Regions from separate parts of the Streptomyces sp. NPDC059398 genome, predicted to be linked through region 2. Evidence: riboswitches for the same ligand, from Rfam matches in the RefSeq annotation. Region 2 holds a riboswitch; the other holds the start of a gene.
The links. Region 2 has a riboswitch for glycine ahead of gcvP (aminomethyl-transferring glycine dehydrogenase). Riboswitches for the same ligand answer to the same signal wherever they lie in the genome.

Region 1 (7,799 bases), on a different contig from region 2:
TCCCGGCCGGTCTGCGGCTCCACACCCAGCGGGTGGCTCCAACTGATGCCGCCGAAGCTGCCCTTGGGCCCCAGCAGAGCCGGGTCCACCAGATTCTGGTGGAAGCCGTTGGGGTCGAGCCCGAACATCGCCTGGATCGGCTTGGAGAGGAGGGCGACCAGCACCAGCAGGATCACGACGACCCCGCCGGCCATGGCGACCTTGTCCCGCTTGAAACGCGTCCAGGCGATCCGGCCGAGCGAACGGCCCTCGATCTGGCTCTGCGTGGCCCCCGTGAGTACTGCCTCCGGCTGCGCTTCGGCAGTCGACCCGGTGGTCTCGATCGGTGCGGTCACAGTGCCTTTGACCCCTCCCGGCCGGCGGTGGCCGGCCCGTACCTGCCGCGGTGGCGGCTGCTGTGCATCTAGCGCATCGGGTGATGCCACTGTGCTGAAGTGACGGAATGTGTTCATGGCACGTCGCAACAAGGGCACGACGATGCTCGATGCAGGGAGTCTTCATTGCGGTTGCGATCACCCGCCAGACCTGAAGGTGAATGTATGCGCAACCGTGATGCGGTTAATGGACTTCCGTTATCCGGACGTCAGGACCGGCTGAGCGGAAACTTTCCTCACCAATGGGCCAGTTCGGACATCGCACCCAACAACCGCTGTTGACGGCCCAATTGGGACACTCAGCCTACCGGCGGGTATCCGTATCCCGCCGCGGGAGAGGAGGCCGCGTGGGCCTCACGGTCGTAGAAGGGGCGGCAGTTGGCCCGCAGCCACATCCCGACCGGGTCGTACGCGTCGGAGAGCGCCACGGTCGACACCGGCAGCCCCTCCGGAACCGCGGCGATCGACTGCTGCATCATCGCCCGCACCGAATCCACGGACTGCTGGCTGGTGTCGTACAGATCGAGCCCGATGGCCAGATACGGGGTGCCGAGCGCGGGCTGCACCCAGGCCCGGCTCAATGAGCGGATCGCCGGGGTGTGGTGGGCGCTCTGGGTGAGCAGCGCGTAGAACTGCGGGATCTCGATGGCCGGTTCGGAGAGCCGCAGCGGTCCGGCGGGCATCCGGTCCAGACCGGTGGCGATACGGCGCAGGTCGGTCCAGGGGATGCCGACACCGCCGCCGGGGGCATGCGGATTGAGCCAGATTCCCCAGTGGTCCGGGTAGAGGGAGCGCGCGATGTCACGGCCGGTGACCACCTCGTGCGAACGGTTCCAGCCGGAGACCGCCAGCTCCTGCGCCGATGTCACACACGGGGCGTAACCGAGGCCTTCGATCTCCATGTTCCCGTACTGGGCGTCCGGCGACCCGGCCCGGCCGTTCCAGAGCAGCATCCAGACCTGGCTGTCGGCGAGCGCCTGCAGCAGTGCCTCATAGGCGTCGTACCGCCCGGGGGTCACCTGGAGCAGCATCTGCTCGACCTGCCCGGCCGTCGTGCCCGACGCGCTCACCCTGGGTCCCGCCCCTCTTCGATCCACCCGTTGACGTGCTTGTGCCATGCGCCGGGACGCGGCCCGCCCGGCGCGGTCCACACCGTTCGCCCGTGCGATTCCGGCCATCCGGCCGGCCGCTGGTCCGCCCGTCCGGTCGGCCGCACGATTCCGGCCAGTCCGCGGGCCGGCCGTCCCGTGCGTCCCACGCATCCGACCAGCTTAGGCTGCGGCGGGTTCGGTGCGCCTGCGCGGCACCGGACCGTCCGCTCCTCCCGTCCCGCGGTACCGGGCCCGCCGCAGCGGCCCCTCGGTACCGCCCCTACAGCACCGGCCCCTCCGCCCCGGCCCTGACGTAGAACGGCCTGACCTTCTCCAGCATCCAGTCGGCGACCGGGTCCTGCGCCACATCGAGGAGGACGAGATTGACCGGCCAGCTCACCTCGACCCGGTGCAGCGCCCGGCCGAGCGCGTCCATCGGGGCGTTGCGGCCCGCGCCGTCCCATGTCGCGAACTCGACCCCGACGAAGAGGACCGGGTCGCCGCCCTCGATGGAGGCGAGGGCCCGGCGGGCCGAGCGGACCACACCCGACTCCTCGAACTCGCCCGCGGCGGCGGAGAGGAAGTCGACCGGCTCCTCCTGCCAGTCCGGCTCGAAGAGCCGCACCCGGCCGCCGGTCGCGGGCCCGTCGAGGGGGGTCCGGCCGCTGCGGCAGAGTTCGGCCACCGCGGGCGGCGGCAGCGGCATGCCGATCGCACCGCCCGGGTTCACCACGAGACCCAGCTGCGGCGGCAGCCCCCGGGCGAACTCGACGGCGGGGGCCACCGCGAAGGAGTAGTGCGAGCCGACGCACTGGAGGAACTGCGCCTCCGAGCTGAAGACCGGCACATAGGCCCCGCCCTCGATCTCGACGGTGGGCAGGTCGAGTGAACTGCTCTCCTGCCCGCCGCCGTTGGGCAGCGGAACCCAGAGATTGCTGCGCCCCAGCACCTCGATCAGCCGGCCGCCCGCGCCGGGGTTCCCGACCGATGCGGTCAGGACCTCTTCGAGCTCATTTCCCGGCCATGCCATGTCCACCGAGGTATCCCCTTCTCACCTGTGCATCCGTGCACGCGTTCACCTGCCGACCGACCCTAACGGCCCCCGCCACGACAGACAGCTGAGCTCCTTCAATCCGCCGCCCCGAAGCGGATCGCGCGCAGCACGGCCGCAGCCTCCCGGTCGAGCAGCACGGCCGAACGGCAACCGGCGGGCAGCCGCGCCCGCTCGGCCGCCCGGACCAGCCCGGCGACCGCCCCGCGGTGCCGGGCGAAGGCGTACGCGGAGACCTTCCGGCCGCGCTCGGCCTGGCCGGCCAGCGCCATCGCGGGCGTCACGTCGAGCAGCAGCAGATGCAGGGCGCTGCCGCGCCGCCGCGCCGTGCGGGCCAGCAGGGCACGGACCCAGAAGTGCGTACCGCAGTCGTGCACGACGACACCGGCACCCGAGCGCAGGGCCCGCCACAGCCTGCCGTAGTGGGCGGCCCGCACCAGCGGCCGGTAGCTCCAGTACGGCAGCAGGCGCGGCAGCCGGCGCTCCCAGCGGTCCCGGGTGTCCTGCGAGTCGATTCCGTACGCCCCGGCGGCCCTGCGCAACAGCGTGGACTTGCCGCTGCCCGGCAGTCCGGACAGGACCACCACGTCCCCCGCGGCGAACACCAGGGCGTGCGGGCTGCGGCCGGTCCGCCGGCGCAGGTCCCGCACCGCGGGCGCGCGCCCGGATCCCGCCCGTCCACTCCGTACGGCCGGCCCGGCCACGGTCCGTGCGGGCCCCGGCCCCACCGTCCGCCCGGCCGCCTCCTGCCCGGATCCCGCCGGCCACCCGGCCCCGGCCCCCGGCCCGCCGGGCACCGTCTCCGGCGCCGGATCCGCACGCCGCTCCTGTCCCACCATGGCCGCTCCCCCTGTCGGGCCACCCCGTACGCCGCCTGCGCCTGCGCATGCCTGCGTCCTTGTGCATACCCCCGTCGGCGAAGTGTAAAGAAAGAGTAATGCGAGACCGGTGGGGCAACGATCGCCCGGCATGCGATGATGTGCGCGCCAACTCCATACAGGCCGTTCGAATCCGCGCGGGAGAGTTCCCGGTCACTGGCCGGGGCGCCGAAGGAGCAAGTCCCTCCCTTGTAATCTCTCAGGCCCCGTACCGCGCGGACGAGGCAGATCTGAAAAGCGGACCGCCCCGCGGTCCCACCCAAGGTGCAAGCCGCGCCCTCCCGACAGGCGCCGGCGAACCTCTCAGGTTCCGATGACAGATGGGGAGGATCGTCCTCGTCTGTCATGCCCCGGGAGTACCGCATATGAGCCCCACGCCCCGCCTCACCGCACTCGACGCCCTGCACCGTTCGCTGGGCGCGACCATGACCGACTTCGCGGGCTGGGACATGCCGCTGCGCTACGCCAGTGAGCGCGACGAGCACATCGCCGTACGGACCCGTGCCGGTCTCTTCGACCTCTCCCACATGGGCGAGATCACCGTCAGCGGCCCGGAGGCCGTGCGGCTGCTCGACCACGCGCTGGTCGGCAACATCTCCACCGTCGGCAACGGCCGCGCCCGCTACACCATGATCTGCCAGGAGGACGGCGGGATCCTGGACGACCTGATCGTCTACCGGCTGGGCGAGCAGGAGTACATGGTCGTCGCCAACGCGGGCAACGCACAGACCGTCCTGGACGCGCTGACCGCACGCGCGGGCGGTTTCGACGCCGTCGTACGGGACGACCGCGACGCCTACGCCCTGCTGGCCGTACAGGGCCCGGAATCCTCCGGCATCCTGAAGTCGCTCACCGACGCCGACCTGGACGGGCTGAAGTACTACGCCGGTCTGCCCGGCACCGTCGCCGGTATCCCTGCGCTCATCGCCAGGACCGGCTACACGGGCGAGGACGGTTTCGAGCTGTTCACCGCCCCGGCCGACGCCGAGAAGCTCTGGCAGGCCCTCACCGAAGCGGGCACCCCGGCCGGTCTCGTGCCCTGTGGTCTGTCCTGCCGCGACACCCTGCGCCTGGAGGCCGGCATGCCGCTGTACGGCCATGAGCTGACCACCGCGCTGACGCCCTTCGACGCCGGTCTCGGGCGGGTCGTCAAGTTCGAGAAGGAGGGCGACTTCGTCGGGCGCACCGCCCTGGAGGCCGCCGCCGAGCGCGCCGCTTCGGCCCCGCCGCGCAAGCTGGTCGGCCTGATCGCCGAGGGCCGCCGGGTCCCCCGCGCGGGCTACCAGGTCGTCGCGGACGGCCAGGTCGTCGGCGAGGTCACATCGGGCGCCCCGTCCCCGACGCTGGGCAGGCCGATCGCCATGGCGTACGTCGACGCGGCATACGCGGAGCCCGGCACGTCCGGTGTGGGCGTGGACATCCGCGGTACCCATGAGCCGTACGAGGTCGTGGCCCTCCCCTTCTACAAGCGCCAGAAGTGACCCACACCATCTCAGCCCGTAAGACCACTGTTCACCAGCACTCCCCCGCATCCAGGAGAATCAGGTCATGAGCAACCCCCAGCAGCTGCGTTACAGCAAGGAGCACGAGTGGCTGTCGGTCGCCGAGGACGGCGTCTCGACGGTCGGCATCACGGAGTTCGCGGCCAACGCGCTCGGTGACGTCGTCTACGCCCAGCTCCCTGAGGCCGGGTCCACGGTCACCGCGGGCGAGACCTGCGGCGAGCTGGAGTCGACCAAGTCGGTCAGCGATCTGTACGCCCCGGTCTCCGGTGAGATCACCGAGATCAACCAGGACGTCGTCGACGACCCGTCGCTGGTGAACACCGCCCCGTACGAGGGCGGCTGGCTGTTCAAGGTGCGCGTCACCGGCGAGCCGGACGACCTGCTCTCCGCCGACGAGTACGCCGCTCTCTCCGCCGGCAACTAGGGACCTAGGGACTATTGATGTCACTTCTTGATTCCTCCCTCCACGAGCTCGACCCGGACGTCGCCGCCGCTGTCGACGCCGAGCTGGTCCGCCAGCAGTCCACCCTCGAAATGATCGCCTCGGAGAACTTCGCTCCGGTCGCGGTCATGGAGGCCCAGGGCTCCGTCCTCACCAACAAGTACGCCGAGGGCTACCCGGGCCGCCGCTACTACGGCGGCTGTGAGCACGTCGACGTGGTCGAGACGATCGCGATCGACCGTGTGAAGGCGCTCTTCGGCGCCGAGCACGCGAACGTCCAGCCGCACTCGGGCGCCCAGGCGAACGCGGCCGCGATGTTCGCGCTGCTCAAGCCCGGTGACACGATCATGGGCCTGAACCTCGCGCACGGCGGTCACCTGACCCACGGCATGAAGATCAACTTCTCCGGCAAGCTCTACAACGTGGTCGCGTACCACGTCGACGAGGAGACCGGCCAGGTCGACATGGCCGAGGTCGCCCGCCTCGCCAAGGAGACCCAGCCGAAGCTGATCGTGGCCGGCTGGTCCGCCTACCCGCGCCAGCTGGACTTCGCCGCGTTCCGCGAGATCGCCGACGAGGTCGGCGCGTATCTGATGGTCGACATGGCGCACTTCGCCGGCCTGGTGGCCGCGGGTCTGCACCCGTCGCCCGTCCCGCACGCGCATGTCGTCACCACGACCACGCACAAGACGCTGGGCGGCCCGCGCGGTGGTGTGATCCTCTCCACCGCCGAGCTCGCCAAGAAGATCAACTCGGCGGTCTTCCCCGGTCAGCAGGGCGGCCCGCTGGAGCATGTGATCGCGGCGAAGGCGGTCGCCTTCAAGGTGGCGGCGACGGACGACTTCAAGGAGCGCCAGCAGCGCACCCTGGACGGCTCCCGCATCCTGGCCGAGCGTCTGGTGCAGGCCGATGTCACCGAGCACGGTGTCTCGGTCCTCTCCGGCGGCACCGATGTGCATCTGGTCCTGGTGGACCTGCGCAACTCGGAGCTCGACGGCCAGCAGGCCGAGGACCGTCTCCACGAGATCGGCATCACGGTCAACCGCAACGCCGTCCCGAACGACCCGCGCCCCCCGATGGTCACATCGGGGCTGCGGATCGGCACTCCGGCCCTGGCCACCCGTGGTTTCCAGGCCGAGGACTTCTCCGAGGTCGCGGACATCATCGCGTCCGCGCTGAAGCCTGCCTACGACCGGGAGGCGCTGGCCGCCCGGGTCTCCGCGCTGGCCGGGAAGTTCCCGCTCTACCCCGGGCTGAAGTAGGCCCGGACCCGTACGGTTGCAGGACCGGTCGGTCCGGATCAGTACGGTTTTGTACGAACCACGGGGCACCCCGCACACTGGTCGGTGAGCGGGGTGCCCCGCACCACGTACGCACTTGCTCACCGCTGTACCGCGCTTTCTCTGCACCACCCCGGCAGACAACGGCGTCTACCTCACCAAGGAGTTCCCTGTGGCCATATCGGTCTTCGACCTCTTCTCGGTCGGCATCGGTCCGTCCAGCTCCCACACGGTGGGCCCGATGCGGGCCGCCCGGATGTTCGCCGCGCGGCTGAAGAACGAGGGTCTGCTGGCCCACACCGGCTCGGTCCGCGCCGAGCTCTTCGGTTCGCTGGGCGCAACGGGGCACGGACACGGAACCCCGAAGGCGGTACTCCTCGGCCTGGAGGGCGAGTCCCCGCGCACGGTCGATGTCGAGCACGCCGACGAGCGCATCGAGCAGATCCGCACCAGTGGCCGCATCAGCATCCTCGGCGCGCACGAGATCGGCTTCGACTACGACGCGGACCTGATCCTGCACCGGCGCAAGGCCCTGCCGTACCACGCGAACGGGATGACGGTCTTCGCGTACGACACCGAGGGCGCGCCGCTCCTGGAGAAGACGTACTACTCGGTGGGCGGCGGCTTCGTGGTGGACGAGGACGCCGTGGGCGAGGACCGCATCGTCCTGGACGACACCGTCCTGAAGCACCCTTTCCGTACCGGCGACGAGCTGCTGCGGCTGACCCGTGAGACCGGTCTCTCCATCTCCGCGCTGATGCTGGAGAACGAGAAGGCATGGCGCACGGAGGCGGAGATCCGTGCGGGGCTGCTGGACATCTGGGGCGTCATGCAGTCCTGTGTGGCCCGGGGGATGTCGCGCGAGGGCATACTCCCCGGCGGCCTCAAGGTCCGCCGCCGGGCGGCCAACTCGGCCCGCCAGCTGCGCGCCGAGGGCGACCCGCTGGCCCGCGCCATGGAGTGGATCACGCTCTACGCGATGGCCGTGAACGAGGAGAACGCGGCGGGCGGCCGCGTCGTGACCGCCCCCACGAACGGCGCGGCCGGCATCATCCCCGCCGTCCTGCACTACTACATCAACTTCGTCCCGGGCGCCGACGAGGAGGGCGTGGTCCGCTTCCTGCTCTCGGCGGGCGCCATCGGCATGCTCTTCAAGGAGAACGCCTCGATCTCGGGCG
Region 2 (7,799 bases):
GCTCGGGACGCTCGATGTGTACGTCTTCACGGACGGCACCACGCTCTGCATGACCCCGGGCCACCGCGAGACCGCCGAGCGGCTCTCCGAGGCCCTGCGCGCGGGCGACAACCCGGTCCTGCTGGGCGGTTCCGGCATCTCCGGTGCGTACGCGCTGACCTTCACCTGCGGCGAGGAGAACGTCTACATCCTCGCGGACCGCGTCATAGCGTCGCTGTAACGCACCACCGGGGCGCGCCCGCACGGGACTTGCGTATCTCACGCCCCCCGGGTCGCACCGCTCGCGCCCCTCACAGCCCCGATCCGGCCTCCGCCGACTCCACCGACTTCACGGCCTCGTCCAGCTCGACGGACGGGGCCGTTCGCAGCTCCTCGGCCAAGTCGTGTGCGGCGACGGCGAGTTGGTCGGCCACCGCGAACATCCCGGCATCCGGCATGGTCCGCACGGCGGAGTCCGGAGACTCCAGGCGCTGGGCACGCGACGACAGTTCCCTGGCCAGCGCGAGCCCGACGGCGGCGGCACCCCGCTGGAGCCGGCTCTGCGGTGCGGAGCGCAGCCGGTCGGCGAAGCGGTCGGCGGCGGCGGTGAGAGGGGTCGTATCGAGCACGCCGCGACCCTACGCGCCCGCCCCGGACTGTTGCCAACGGGCCGATGCTGAGGCACGGTGCAGGGAAGGCACCAGTAAGGCCGACTCAGCAAGGCCGACTCAGCGCAATGCCTCCGGAGGCGCCGATGTCCCAAGTCTTCTCCGAAGAGACCCATCGCAACATGCTCTCCCGCATCCCCGAGTGCACGGGCCGTGAAGTGTCCGACTGGCTGCGCGCCGTCGACGAAGGCCCCACCCTCGTCCGCTTCGACGAGAAGGTCAGCTGGCTCAGGACCGAACACCACCTCGCCTACGGCCATGCCAAGGCGATCATCCACGAGTACGACCTGAGACGAGCCGCACGGCGCCTGCTGTAGCAGCCCTCCGGGAACTCACCCGGCACCACAGAGCCGCTCATCCGATCCAGTGAACGCCGGTCCAGTGAACACCGGTCCAGTGAAGCCGAAGGGGCCCGCCCGGAACGAGAACGTCCGGACGGGCCCCTCACTGTCGGCCGATGGCCGCTCTGGATCCAGTCGTTACCGATCTAGTCGTTACCGCTGAAGATCGCGACCAGCCGCAGCATCTCCAGGTAGATCCAGACGAGCGACATGGTCAGCCCGAAGGCCGCGAGCCATGACTCCTCGCGCGGAGCGCCGTAGGTGATGCCGTCCTCGATCTGCTTGAAGTCCAGCGTCAGGAAGAAGCAGCCGATCAGGATCGCCAGCACCCCGACGAGCGCGCCGAGCGGCCCGAAGTCGCGCAGTCCGCCGTCACCGGCGACACCGAAGGCGACCAGCAGCAGATTGACCACCATCACCATGAGGAAGGCCATGGCGATGATCATGCCGATCCAGGCGTACCGCGCGGTGACCCGGATCCAGCGCTGCTTGTACGCCACCAGGCTCGCGGCCGACACCGCCATCGTGCCCAGCACCGCCTGGAAGGGCGCACCCGACCACTGGCTGTTGTACATCTCGCTGATCACGCCGAGGAAGATGCCCTCGAAGAACGCGTAACCGAGGATCAGCGCGGGCGCCGGTGTCCGCTTGAAGGACTGCACCATCGCCAGGACGAAGGCCACCAGCGCGGAGCCGAAGGCCAGTCCGTAACTGGTCGACGAGACCGGCAGCAGCACCCAGGCCAGAGCCGCGCCGACCACGACCGTGCCGAGCGTGACGGCCGTACGCGTGACGACGTCGTCCATCGTCATCGCGCCGGCGCGGGCGGGCGCCTGGGGGCCGTCGGGGTCGGTCACGTACGGGTTGGCGGCGTACGGGTTCTGGCCTGACGGGTTCTGCGCGTACGGGTTGGTCCCTACCGCTGGGCCCCCGGCCTGCGGCGCCGCGTTGAACCCCGCGTAGCCGTTGTCGCGGCTGAAGCCCCGTCGCGAGAAGACCGGGTTGCTGCTCCTCATCTCACTCCTCAGTGGCCACGGTGCGTGGCCTCGGGACCAGAGTAATGGGAGAGCAAAGAGAAGGACGTAGTGCCTGGGAAGGATCTTTCGGTGCTTTCGGTGCCTTCGGTGCCTTCGATGCGGGCCGGACCGTGGTCATCCCCGGCGCGGGCACCTCACGGCCGATCCGGACCGGCTTCCCTGGCATGGGCCCCCACCGACCCCGGCCGGGGTCGTTCCGGCCGCTCGGCAGCGCCCGAGAGACGGTCGAGCAGGTCCGGGACGGCGAGCAGGGTGCGTCTCTCGTCGGCGGTCAGCCGCTCCGCGATGGTGTCCGCCACCCAGCGACGGCGGGTGCGCCGGTCACCGTCGAGGGCCTCGGCGCCCGCCGGAGTGATCGCGATGAGGAAGGAGCGCCCGTCGCGCTGGTTACGGGAGCGGCTGACCAGACCGAGCGCCTCCAGCTCGATGACCGTACGGCTCATGCTCTGGTGCTTCACCCCGTGTGCGGCGGCCAGACCGGCGATGGTCTGCGGGCCCTCGCGGTCGAGCGTCCCCAGCGCCGTGGCCTGCATCGGCGGCACCGTGTCGGCGCGGGCACGGACGGCGCGCACGAACCGCCCGATCGAGCGCCGCAGCTCCTCGGCGATGTCTTCGTCATCAAGGTCCATCCGGAAAATATACAATGTGGCTGTACAGTTTCGTTGCAGAGATCAGTGCAGAGATCAGATGCAGAGATTGAGTACAGAGAACAGAGAGAGGAATCCCATGCGCCTCACCAAGCACGCCCACGCCTGTGTCACCCTCACCGACGGCGACCGCACCCTGCTGATCGACCCGGGCACCTTCACACCGAACGCGGCTGAGCTGATCGCCGACGCCGACGCGATCCTCGTCACCCACGAGCACTTCGACCACTTCGACGAGGCCGCACTCAGGGCGGAGCTGGCCAGGCGCCCCGGCCTCACGGTCCACACCACCGCCGAGGCGGCGGCGAAGCTGGGTGCGCAGGCTGTCGCCGTGTCGGCCGGCGACCGGATCGACGTCGCGGGCTTCCAGGTGACCGTGCACGGCGAGCAGCACGCGCTCATCCACGAGAAGATCCCGCAGGGGCAGAACGTCGGGTTCCTGGTGGAGGGCCGCGTCTTCCACCCCGGCGACTCCTACTCCGTGCCCGAGGCCCCCGTCGAGACGCTGCTGCTGCCGACCAGCGGCCCGTGGACGAAGTTCGGCGAGGCCGCCGACTTCGTGCAAGCCGTGCGCCCCGGCCGCAGCATCCAGATCCACGAGCTGATGCTCAGCGAGCTGGGCCAGAGTTCGGCCGCCATGTTCCTCGGCGAGGACGGACTGACCGGCATCCCGCTGGAGATTCTCGCCCCGGGCGCATCCACCGAGCTCTGATCCGGGGATCCGGGAGGGGGGCCGGGCCAACGCCCCGCGTTTCCGGGCCGGTTGCACCACGGCAATCGGTCACGGGCAAGGAAATCCGGACACGTACTCTGCTCGACGGCACGAGGTTCCCGGCGACGTGCCCGCGTCGGCACCTTCCGCCGGCCGCGCCCGGCGTCCGGCGGGAGTGCCCGGAACCGGACTTGAACCGGAATCGCCCCGCCCTCTGACCTGCGATGACGCTCTGGCTTCGGGAAATGCCCCCGGTCGAAGGGGTTCCGGCCCGGATGAGCCGGGGACAGCTGGGCCCCCGGGGGGGCGGCGGGGGGCGGGGGGCGCCCCGCCCCGGGCCGGGGTTCAGGGCCGGGGAAGATGGCGCGGGGTCCGGGGCGGCGACGGGTCGGCCGGGGTCCTGGGCCGGGGAAGACGGCGCGAGGTCGGGAGCCGCGCCGGGTCGGTCGGGCGCCGCGTCCGGGGAAGCGGGTCAGGCGCGTTCCTCCTCGCCCGCGAGCCGGCCGAAGTCGCGGTCGGGCGGGGGCGGTGTGGGGGCCGAAATACCGAGCCCGTAGTGGTGGTAGAGCTGGAGTTCCTGTTCCGGTGAGAGGTGGCGGCCGACACCGAAGTCCGGCGCTTCCTTGATCAGGGTCCGGTCGAAGGGCACCCGCAGGGTCTCGCTGACCAGCTCGCTCGGTTTCAGCGGGACGAAGGCATCCCGGCTGAACAGCCCGGTGCGTACCGCGGCCCACTCGGGGACTCCGGTGGCGTCGTCGAGGTAGACCTCGTCGACCGTGCCTATCTTGAGGCCGTTGCGGTCGAATGCCTTGCGGCCGATCAGGCTGCGCGGATCTATGTCGGTCTGCACGGTTCCTCCAACTGATCGCGACGGAACACGCTGTCTCCCGCCCCCTGCGAAGGTCTTCCCCTCAGAGAAGTCCAGATCCGGGGTATCGGCCACTCGAACACCGTGCGAAGCGGCTCGCTGGTACGCTGGCCAGTGGCTGCTGACCCCGCGCGGGAGAGCCCTTCGGACACATCGTCCGGGGGCGCCGAAGGAGCAACTCCTCCCCGGAATCTCTCAGGCACACGTACCGCGCGGACGAGGTCACTCTGGAAAGCAGGGCGGGCGTCGGGCGGGCACGTCCGGATCCCTACCTCACCGACGGTGAAAGCGGGCACGTCGAAAGGCGGGCCGGTGAAACTCTCAGGTTGAGATGACAGAGGGGGAGGCCGTCCGGGTACCCGTGCCGTGGTACCCCTCGCAGGTCGTAACGACCAGGAGGCCTCCGCCATGACTTCCCCTCGCACTCCGCTCTCCCAGCTGGAGCGTGGCACCCCCTTCGAGCAGCGCCACATCGGGCCCGACGCGGGGGCCCAGGCCAAGATGCTCGCCCACGTCGGTTACGGATCGCTCGCCGAGCTCACATCGGCCGCCGTCCCCGAGGTCATCAGGACCACCGACGCGCTGAACCTCCCGGACGCCCGCACCGAGGCCGAGGTCCTCGGCGAACTGCGCGCGCTCGCCGACCGCAACCAGGTCCTCGCCCCGATGATCGGGCTCGGCTACTACGGCACGTTCACCCCGCCGGTCATCCTGCGCAACGTCATGGAGAACCCCGCCTGGTACACGGCGTACACGCCCTACCAGCCGGAGATCTCCCAGGGACGTCTGGAGGCGCTGCTGAACTTCCAGACCGTGGTGGCCGATCTGACCGGTCTGCCCACCTCGGGCGCCTCGCTCCTCGACGAGGGCACCGCGGCGGCCGAGGCGATGTCCCTCGCGCGCCGGGTCGGCAAGGTCAAGAACGGTGTCTTCCTGGTCGACGCCGACGCCCTTCCGCAGACCGTCGCGGTGATCCGCACGCGCGCCGAGCCGGCCGGTGTCGAGGTCGTCGTCGCCGACCTCGCGGACGGCATCCCGGCCGATGTGGCCGAGCGCGGTGTCTTCGGCGTCCTGCTCCAGTACCCCGGCGCCTCCGGCCGGGTCCGGGACATCGCCCCCCTCATCGAGCGCGCCCACGAGCTGGGCGCGGTCGTCACCGTCGCCGCCGATCTGCTGGCGCTGACGCTGCTCACCTCGCCCGGTGAGCTGGGCGCCGACATCGCGGTCGGCACGACGCAGCGGTTCGGCGTCCCGATGGGCTTCGGCGGGCCGCACGCCGGGTTCATGGCCGTACGCGAGAAGTTCGCGCGCAGCCTGCCGGGCCGGCTCGTCGGGGTCTCCGTCGACGCCGACGGCAACAAGGCGTACCGGCTGGCCCTGCAGACCCGTGAGCAGCACATCCGCCGCGAGAAGGCCACCAGCAACATCTGCACCGCACAGGTGCTCCTCGCCGTGATGGCCGGGATGTACGCCGTCTACCACGGCCCCGACGGCCTGCGGGACATCGCCCGGCGCACCCACCGGTACGCCGCCGTCCTCGCGGAGGGACTGCGCGCCGCAGGGGCCGACGTCGTGCACGGCGACTTCTTCGACACCCTCACCGTACGGACCGGGGGCCGGGCCGCCGAGGTCGTCGCCGCCGCCCGGGAGGGCGGGGTCAACCTCCACCAGGTCGACGCGGACCTGGTCTCCATCGCCTGCGACGAGACCACCACGCGTACCCAGCTGGCCGCCGTCTGGGCCGCCTTCGGCGCCGAGGGCGACATCGACGCGCTCGACGGGCGCACCGCCGACGCGCTGCCCTCGGGGCTGCTGCGCGAGGACGCCGTCCTCACCCACCCGGTCTTCCACCAGCACCGTTCCGAGACGGCGATGCTGCGCTACCTGCGCAAGCTGGCCGACCGTGACTACGCGCTGGACCGGGGGATGATCCCGCTCGGCTCCTGCACGATGAAGCTCAACGCCACCACCGAGATGGAGCCGGTCACCTGGCCCGAGTTCGGTGCGATGCATCCCTTCGCCCCGGTCGAGCAGGCCCAGGGCTACCTGACGCTCATTCAGGAGCTGGAGGAGCGGCTCGCCGAGGTCACCGGATACGACAAGGTCTCCCTCCAGCCCAACGCCGGGTCGCAGGGTGAGCTGGCCGGTCTGCTGGCCGTGCGCGCCTACCACCGGGCCAACGGCGACACCGCGCGCACCGTCTGCCTCATCCCGTCGTCGGCGCACGGCACCAACGCCGCAAGTGCGGTGATGGCCGGGATGAAGGTCGTGGTCGTGAAGACCCGCGAGGACGGTGACGTCGACGTCGACGACCTGAACGCCAAGATCGAGCAGTACCGCGACGAGCTGTCCGTGCTGATGGTCACCTATCCGTCGACCCACGGAGTCTTCGAGGAGCACATCACCGACATCTGCGCCGCGGTGCACGAAGCGGGCGGGCAGGTGTACGTCGACGGCGCCAACCTGAACGCGCTGGTCGGACTCGCCAAGCCCGGCAAGTTCGGCTCGGACGTCTCGCACCTCAATCTGCACAAGACCTTCTGCATCCCGCACGGCGGCGGCGGCCCCGGTGTCGGCCCCGTCGGTGTACGGGCCCACCTCGCGCCGTACCTCCCCAACCACCCGCTGCAGCCGACCGCCGGTCCCGAGACGGGCGTCGGACCGGTCTCGGCCGCGCCGTGGGGCTCGGCCGGGATCCTGCCGATCTCCTGGGCGTACGTACGTCTGATGGGTGGCGAGGGGCTCAAGCGGGCGACGCAGGTGGCCGTGCTGGCCGCGAACTACATCGCCAAGCGTCTCGAACCGCACTTCCCGGTGCTGTACACCGGCCCCAAGGGGCTGGTCGCGCACGAGTGCATCGTCGATCTTCGGCCGCTGTCCAAGGCGACCGGCGTGAGCGTGGACGACATCGCCAAGCGCCTCATCGACTACGGCTTCCACGCGCCGACCATGTCGTTCCCGGTGGCCGGAACGCTGATGATCGAGCCCACCGAGAGCGAGGACCTGGCCGAGCTCGACCGGTTCTGCGACACGATGATCGCGATCCGCGCCGAGATCGAGAAGATCGCGTCCGGGGAGTGGCCGGCCGGCGACAACCCGCTGTGCAACGCCCCGCACACCGCGGCGGCGCTGGGCGGCGAGTGGTCCCACGCGTACACCCGCGAGGAGGCCGTCTTCCCGGCCGGTGTCTCGCCCGCCGACAAGTACTGGCCGCCGGTGCGCCGTATCGACGGCGCCTTCGGCGACCGCAACCTCGTCTGCTCCTGCCCGCCGCTGGACGCGTACGACAACTGACGGCGTACGACAACTGACGGACGTACGGCTGCCGACGGGCAGCGGACATACGGCAGGGCCGGTTCGGGAAACACCCGGGCCGGCCCTTCGTCGCGTCACCGGCTCTGCTCTGTCGCCGGCTGTTGCGTTCTCGCTGTTCCGTTCTTCCTGCGGGGCAGGGATCAGGCAGCGGTCGCCAGTCCCGAACCCAGGGGGCGGTGCGGCGCGATGATCCGGCCGTCGGGCAGCAGTTCACCGGTGTCCTCGAAGACGA

Region 1: another riboswitch for glycine. It lies ahead of gcvT (glycine cleavage system aminomethyltransferase GcvT); the one in region 2 lies ahead of gcvP (aminomethyl-transferring glycine dehydrogenase).

The regions. Positions count from the first base shown of each region.
Region 1 is NZ_JBHYWP010000003.1:76,245-84,043, reverse strand. Features, by position in the region: gene ACFXBC_RS02275 (ABC transporter permease) at 1-335, opposite strand, end outside; gene ACFXBC_RS02270 (enhanced serine sensitivity protein SseB C-terminal domain-containing protein) at 674-1,444, opposite strand; gene ACFXBC_RS02265 (enhanced serine sensitivity protein SseB) at 1,746-2,495, opposite strand; gene ACFXBC_RS02260 (AAA family ATPase) at 2,594-3,355, opposite strand; glycine riboswitch at 3,523-3,618, shown strand; gene gcvT (glycine cleavage system aminomethyltransferase GcvT) at 3,760-4,875, shown strand; gene gcvH (glycine cleavage system protein GcvH) at 4,943-5,323, shown strand; gene glyA (serine hydroxymethyltransferase) at 5,341-6,603, shown strand; gene ACFXBC_RS02240 (L-serine ammonia-lyase) at 6,794-7,799, shown strand, end outside.
Region 2 is NZ_JBHYWP010000114.1:16,491-24,289, reverse strand. Features, by position in the region: gene ACFXBC_RS30330 (hypothetical protein) at 1-220, shown strand, start outside; gene ACFXBC_RS30325 (hypothetical protein) at 291-608, opposite strand; gene ACFXBC_RS30320 (DUF4287 domain-containing protein) at 734-964, shown strand; gene ACFXBC_RS30315 (Bax inhibitor-1/YccA family protein) at 1,135-2,004, opposite strand; gene ACFXBC_RS30310 (MarR family winged helix-turn-helix transcriptional regulator) at 2,160-2,654, opposite strand; gene ACFXBC_RS30305 (MBL fold metallo-hydrolase) at 2,752-3,384, shown strand; gene ACFXBC_RS30300 (PRC-barrel domain-containing protein) at 3,857-4,234, opposite strand; glycine riboswitch at 4,375-4,473, shown strand; gene gcvP (aminomethyl-transferring glycine dehydrogenase) at 4,661-7,546, shown strand; gene ACFXBC_RS30290 (DUF5999 family protein) at 7,708-7,799, opposite strand, start outside.